2 linked regions of the Pyxidicoccus xibeiensis genome follow. The protein of the gene in region 2 binds, or shares a complex with, the protein of the main gene of each other region. Links are inferred from orthologs where the notes say so. Each region holds a gene or a part of one and is shown on either strand. Other genes may lie near its edges.

The links. Proteins that work in one complex are often made in the same cells at the same time.
Region 1: the proteins of LXT23_RS19690 (region 2) and LXT23_RS46465 are in contact, whole or in part, in a crystal structure (PDB 1U0S), measured with the Thermotoga maritima proteins. The link is inferred for Pyxidicoccus xibeiensis from one-to-one orthologs. Residues at the interface, in WP_004081049.1 of Thermotoga maritima: Ser82, Ala83, Met84, Gly85, Gln86, Gln87, Val90, Ile91, Ile94, Lys95, Lys99, Asp100, Phe101, Val103, Lys104, Gln107, Arg110, Glu113, Ala114, Lys117; in WP_004081040.1 of Thermotoga maritima: Lys186, Gly188, Thr189, Gln190, Leu191, Ser193, Ala194, Arg195, Tyr197, Leu198, His201, Glu223, Ser247, Ser248, Ile249, Ala250, Asp251.

What each region holds. Positions count from the first base shown.
Region 1 is NZ_JAJVKV010000023.1:60,570-63,892, reverse strand. The notes cover bases 241-3,323. They hold LXT23_RS46465 (chemotaxis protein CheW), read left to right. Parts: upstream 241-634; coding sequence 635-3,013; downstream 3,014-3,323. Other genes in these bases: LXT23_RS46460 (chemotaxis protein CheW), read left to right, coding at 3,056-3,323; LXT23_RS46470 (response regulator), read left to right, coding at 264-638. Outside these bases: LXT23_RS46475 (M17 family peptidase N-terminal domain-containing protein), read left to right, coding at 1-208. UniProt on the Bacillus subtilis protein: Involved in the transmission of sensory signals from the chemoreceptors to the flagellar motors. CheA is autophosphorylated; it can transfer its phosphate group to CheB, CheY or CheV.
Region 2 is NZ_JAJVKV010000004.1:448,027-451,293, reverse strand. Bases 238-3,089 are described here. They hold LXT23_RS19690 (response regulator), read left to right. Parts: upstream 238-1,405; coding sequence 1,406-1,774; downstream 1,775-3,089. Other genes in these bases: LXT23_RS19685 (chemotaxis protein CheW), read left to right, coding at 1,825-3,089; LXT23_RS19695 (chemotaxis protein CheW), read left to right, coding at 913-1,335; LXT23_RS19700 (MmcQ/YjbR family DNA-binding protein), read left to right, coding at 284-862; LXT23_RS19705 (methyl-accepting chemotaxis protein), read left to right, coding at 238-287. Outside these bases: more of LXT23_RS19705, read left to right, coding at 1-237; more of LXT23_RS19685, read left to right, coding at 3,090-3,267. UniProt on the Bacillus subtilis protein: Involved in the transmission of sensory signals from the chemoreceptors to the flagellar motors.

The sequences.
Region 1 (3,323 bases), on a different replicon or contig from region 2:
GGGCGAGGCCCTGGCCAACGCGGGCCGGGTGCTGAGCCGGGCGAAGGTGGACTCGGTGGCCCTGGAGGTGCCCGGAGGCGGCCGGACGGAGGACGCGGCGCGGGCCGAGGCCTTCCAGAAGGGCTTCCTGCCGGCGTTCAAGGGCGCACGGGTAGCGGTCCTCGCGGACAAGGGGCTCGTCCGGCTGCTGCCAGGCCGCAAGGGGTGACGCCCGGCGGCCGGGCGGGTGTTCTGTTAGGATGCACCGCCCGGGGCGAGCGCACATGCGTGTGAAGGTGTTGATTGTCGAGGACTCGAAAGCGTCGCGCGAGTACATCGCGGCGATGGTAGAGGCCGTGGAGGGCATCGAGGCGGTGGTGACCTCGAGCGGCTTCGAGGCGCTGAAGCTGCTGCCGCGCCACCGGTTCGAGCTCATCATCACCGACATCAACATGCCGGACATCAACGGGCTGGAGCTCATCAACTTCGTCAAGAAAAACCCCAACTACCGGGACGTGCCGCTCTTCATCATCACCACCGAGGGGCGCGAGCAGGACCGCGAGCGGGGGATGGCGCTGGGCGCGACGGAGTACCTGGTCAAGCCGTTCCTGCCCGGGAGCCTGGAAGGGCTCCTGCGCCGGTACCTGAAGCTGCCGTGAACCCCGGGAGCAAGGCCCTGGCCGAGTTCGTGGCCGAGGCGACGGAAATCCTCGACGCCCTGGGCAAGGACCTGCTCGTCCTGGACGAGCGGCGCGGCCAGGAGGCGGACCCGGAGCTGGTCAACGGCATCTTCCGCGCCGCGCACTCGCTCAAGGGGCTGTCCGGCCTGTTCGGCCAGGAGCGCATCTCCCGCCTGGCGCACGGCACCGAGGACCTGCTCGACAGGCTGCGGCTGGGGAAGCTGCGGCTGGACGACACGGTGCTGGACGCGCTGATTGAAGTGCTCGACGCCTTCCAGGCGCTGCTGGCGGAGGCGGCGCGGGGCGCGGAGTCCGAGCCGCTCACCCGGCGCGTGGAGGACATGTCCACGCGGCTGGAGCGGCTGGGCTCTCCTCCGGCCGTGTCGGACGAGGACCCGCTGGACAGGCTGGAGCTGGACGCGCACGTGCGCTCCGTCTTCACCGAGTACGAGGAGCACCGGCTGCGGGAGAACGTGCGGCGCGGCGTGTCCCTGTGGCGCGTGCGCGCGGCGTTCGACTTGTCCGACTTCGACAAGGGGCTGGCGGACCTCAACGCGCGCCTCAAGCCGCTGGGCGAGGTCATCAGCACGCTGCCCTCCGCGCGGCCCGGTGGGACGCACGGCATCGCCTTCGACCTCATCTTCGGCGCGCAGGCGGCCAGCGCGCAGCTCGAGGCCGGGCTCCAGGGCACGCCCGCGGAGCTGTCCCAGCTGGTGGTGCGCCCCGCGGCGCCCCAGGCCTCCACCGGCGGCCCGTCCTCCACCTCCCAGTCCACGCTCACCCGGGTGGCGCCCGCCGAGGTGGTGCCCGCGGCTCCGGCGAAGCGGGGCGGCAAGAAGAAGGGCGCCAGGGCCGCGCCGGGGCCCGGGGCCCAGCCGCTGCTGCCCTCCCTGACGCGCGCCGGGGACATCGCTGCTCCGGACTCGGACTCGGGCTCGGGCTTGGGCTCAGGCTCGGAAGACGCGCTGGTGCCGGCTTCGTCCCTCCAGCCCTACGACGCCGGCACGCCCCCGGCGCCGCCGGTGGCCCTCGTGCAGGGGCCCTCCGTGGCGCAGCGGGTCCGGGCCGTGGTGACGGAGGCTCCGGGCGCGCAGAAGGCCGTCACGCCCGCGGCCGGGCGCATGGAGGCGGACACGTCGCTGCGCTCGCTGACGCAGACGGTGCGCGTGGACATCGGCCGGCTGGACGGCCTCATCAACATGGTGGGCGAGCTGCTGCTCATCAAGGCCAACCTCCAGCGCCTGGCGGAGTCCGCGCGGCAGGACGGCACGGTGGCGCTGTCCAAGTTGTTCGGTCAGGAGCTGGCGCGCGAGACGCGGGGCCTGGAGCGCAAGCTGGAGGCGCTCCAGGAGGGCCTGCTGGAAGCGCGGATGGTGCCCGTCGGCCAGGTGTTCGACAAGCTGGCCCGGCTGGTGCGCCGCATCACCCGCGAGGCGGGCAAGGAAATCGAGTTCGTCATCAGCGGCGGCGAGGTGGAGCTGGACAAGCTCATCGTCGAGGAGCTGAGCGACCCGCTGATGCACCTCATCCGCAACGCCATCGACCATGGCGTGGAGTCGCCCGAGGCGCGGCTGGCGGCGGGCAAGTCCCGGCGCGCGGTGGTGTCGCTGCGCGCCGAGCAGAAGGGCAACCACGTCGTCATCGAGGTGAGCGACGACGGGGCCGGCATCGACGAGCTGCGCGTGCGCGAGGTGGCCCTCACCCGGGGCCTCATCACCTTCTCCCAGGCGGCGGAGATGAGCCGGCGCGAGCTGCTCAACCTCATCTTCCTGCCCGGCTTCTCCACCGCGCGCAGCGTGTCCGAGCTGTCCGGGCGCGGCGTGGGCCTGGACGTGGTGAAGAACAACCTGGGCAACCTGTCCGGCATCATCGACGTGTGGAGCGAGCGCGGGAAGGGCACCGCCTTCCACCTCACGCTGCCCGTCACCCTGGCCATCATCCGCGCGCTCGTCGTCGGGGTGAGCGGGCGCACCTACGCGGTGCCGCTCAACAGCGTGCTGGAAATCCTCTCCGTGCAGCCCAGGGAAATCCGCACGGTGGAGCGCCGCGAGGTGCTGGACCTGCGCGGGCAGACGCTGCCCTTCGTGCGGCTGGCGAGGATGTTCGCGCTGCCGGAGCGGCCGGTGAGCCGGCACTTCGTGGTGGTGGTGGGGCTGGCGCAGGAGCGGCTGGGCATCGCCGTGGACGAGCTGCACGGCCAGCAGGACATCGTCACCAAGCCCCTGGGAGGCCGGCTCCAGTCCGTCCGGGGCATCTCCGGCGCCACGGACCTGGGCAACCGGCGCACGGTGCTGGTGCTGGACGTGGCGGCGCTGCTGGAGGAGGGCATGGCCCTGGAGCGGCGTCGGGCGTGACTCGCGGCGCGGTAGGGCCGTCCGGTGCTATTCTTGGTGGCCGTGTCCAGGTTCGCTGAGCTGCTCGACGACTTCTTCTACCGCCCGGACGAGGATGTCGCCGGCCTGCAGGACTTTGCTTCCGGGAGCGACGGGGCCCAGGGCTCCGCGCCCGAGGAGGTGCCGGAGGAGTACCTGGCCTTCCGCCTGGAGGGCGAGTGCTACGCGGTGCCCATCCGCGTCGTGCGCGAAATCTCCAAGGTGCCGCCGCTGACGGAGATTCCGCGGGCGGAGCCCCACCTGCTGGGCGTGATGAACCTGCGGGGCGAGC
Region 2 (3,267 bases):
TCCGCTCCATGGGCGCCATCACCGAGACCATCCGCAAGGGCGCGGAGAAGGTGCACCTCATCTCCGACAGCACCCGCGAGCAGCTCAAGGGCAGCGAGGAGATGGTGAAGGCGATTGAGGAAATCAAGCTGGTGGCGCGCAACAACGCGTCCTCCACCGAGGCCATCCAGGCCGTCATCCAGGAGCAGACGGCCGCCGTGTCGCGCATGACGTCGCTGGCCAGCGAGCTGACCAACCTCTCCGTCGAGCTGCAGAGCGTCGTGCGAAGCTTCCGCCTGAGCCCATGACCTCCCTCCCTCCCCGTAGGCCCGACGCGAAGCTGCAGGCCGCCGAGCACCGGCTGCGCGAGGTGATGCTCTCCTTGCCCGAGGTCTCGGAGGAGTTTCCCTGGGGCCACCGCACCGCCAAGGTGAAGGGGAAGATGTTCGCCGTGCTGGTGCTCGAGGACGAGCGGCTGACCGTCACCACCAAGCTGCCCCAGTCCAACGAGGCGGCGCTGATGCTCCCCTTCGCCGAGCCCACCGGCTACGGGCTGGGCAAGAGCGGCTGGGTGACGTCCACCTTCAAGCCCGGGCAGGCCGTCCCCGTGGAGCTCCTGAGCCAGTGGATTCACGAGAGCTTCCGCGCCGTGGCCCCGCAGAAGGTGCTCAAGGCGCTCGACTCGGGCGCGCCCGGGGTGAAGAACGTGGTGGCGAAGAAGCCGGCTCCCCCAAAGCCGCCGGCGAAGAAGAAGGTCGTGGCGAAGCCGGCGGCGAAGAAGCCGGCGGCCCGGAAGGCGGCGGTGAAGAAGCCAGCCGCGGCCGCGAAGAAGGCGGCCACGACGCGACGTGGCACGGCGACGGCGTCCCGGGTGAAGCGGTAGTGGAAGGGCCGACATTCCGGCCATTTCAGAGCGGATAGAACCTTACTCCTGTGCGGCACGTCATCTTCCGGGTCGAGAAGGAGCGCTACGGACTGCCGCTATCGGCGGTGCGGGAGGTCGTCGTGCCTCCCGAGCGCTTCACCCGCGTGCCGCGTGCACCCCCGGCGATTACCGGGGTGATGAATCTTCGTGGCCGGGTGGTGACGGTGGTGGAGCTGCGGCAGCTGCTGAGCCTTCCCGAGGGCGCCACGCCTCCCGCGAGGGTGGTGCTGCTCGACAGGGGGCGGCGGGACCTGGGGCTGCTGGTGACGGATGTGGACGGTATCGAAGCGGTGGAGCGAGTCAGCGCGGCACCCGGGAAGCTGACCCCGGCCATCCGGGGAGTCGCCCGGCTGGGAGGTCTGGGGGTAACCGTCCTGGACCCCGAGGGGTTGGATGCCGCGGTGGTTGCCTTGTTCACCCATTCCAAGTGAGTAGCCCCCTGGAAAGCGCGGATGCTAGTGTCCGCGCTCCTCTAGGTGATTCGGAGGCGGAGTTCTTCACATGGCTAAGCGGGTCCTGGTCGTCGATGACGCCATCTTCATGCGCAACATGATCAAGGACATCTTTGCGTCTGGAGGGTTCGAGGTCGTCGGCGAGGCCGCCAACGGCCTGGAGGCTGTCGAGAAGTACAAGGAGCTCAAGCCCGACCTCACCACGATGGACATCGTGATGCCGTTCAAGAGCGGCATCGAGGCCACCCGGGAAATCATCAAGGCCGACAGCAGCGCCGTGGTCATCATGTGCTCGGCGCTCGGTCAGGAGAGCCTGGTGATGGAGGCCATCGAGGCGGGAGCCTCCGACTTCATCGTCAAGCCGTTCCGGGCGGAAGATGTGCTGGCGGTCGTCAAGAAGGTGCTGGGCGAGTCTTGAGCCGGTACGCCTCACGGCGGCCGCTCTTCTCGTCCTGATGGGGCCGGGCCATGACCATGGACATGTCCCGCTACCTGGGCCTCTTCATCTCGGAGGCCAGTGAGCACCTGGAGGCGCTCGGGCGCGACCTCGTGCAGCTCGAGCGCGAGAGCTCCGCCGGGGTGGTGGATTCCATGTTCCGCCACGCCCACTCGGTGAAGGGCATGGCGTCGTCCATGGGCTTCGAGCCCATCGCCATCCTCGCCCACCGCGTGGAGGACCTGGTGGATGCCGTCCGGCAGGACCGCGGGCGCCTGGACCGGGACGTGGTGGACCTGCTGCTCACCGCCGCGGACACCATGCTCGCGCAGGTGCGCGCCGTGGCGGAGAACAAGCCGCCGGATGACGCCGCGTCGCTGCTCGCGCAGCTCGGCGCCCGTGTCACCTCCATGACGGGCCAGGCCCTGGCGGCCACCCGCGTCGCCAAGGTCACCGCCCTCATCAAGCCCCAGGAGGGTGAGCTGGGGGGCTCGGCGTCGGGCTCGGAGGGCACCGGCACCGGGGGCTCGGCGTCGGGCTCGGGGGGCAGCGGCACCTCGGCCTCGCAGGGTGGCTCGGCTTCGGGCGCTGGCGGCTCGGTTTCTGGTGGGTCGGGTTCGGGGACTGGCGGCTCGGGTGCGGGCTCGGGTGGCCCGGGTTCGGGGACTGGCGGAACGGCCTCGGGCTCGGGTGGAACCGGGTTTCCTGCTTCTGGCACCGGGGGCTCCGGTGGGACGGAGCGAGAAGCCGGGGCGGCCGGAGGAGGGGTCTCCCCGGCGCATTCCGGTGGAATGAACGTTCCTTCCGGGGCGGCCGGAGGAGGGGTCTCCCTGGCGCATCCCGGTGGAATGAACGTTCCTTCCGCGGAGGGCGGCGACCCGGGTGCCTCGTCACGGCTGGCGTCCTCCGGCGCGGCCCACGCTCAGGGCGTCGTCGGCGTGGCCGGTGCCTCCGTGGATGTGGCGTCCCTGGGTGCGCCCCTGCCTCCCGACCTGCTCTCCGTTCCGGGCCCTGCTTCCGGTTCGCTCGCACCGCCCGGGGTCTCTTCGGGAGCGGCGACCGTCGTGGCCGCGGCGCTGGGGCTGCCCGTCTCTCCGAGCGAGCTCGCGAACGGACTGAAGGCGTCCGCGGGCGCGCCGGTGGCGGAAGCGGCGCCCGACAACCGCCTCGTCACGCAGCGCTGGGCCGTGCGCCTGCGCATCGCCCCCACCTGCCAGGTGCCCGGCGTGCGCGCGTTCCTGGTGCACAAGCGGCTCACCAACCTGGGCACGCTGGTGGACCTGCGGCCCGCGCTGGAGGAGCTGAAGGCCGGCCGCATCCCCGACGGCTACATCCAGCTGGAGCTGGAGACCTCCGCCGGCGAGGCGGGCATCCACGCGTCGCTGAAGAACGTGGCCGAGGTGGACGTCGTTTCCGTCAAGCCCGCGGTGGCCGCACCGGCCCCGGTGCCCGTGGTGCCGCCGGTGGCGGAGGGC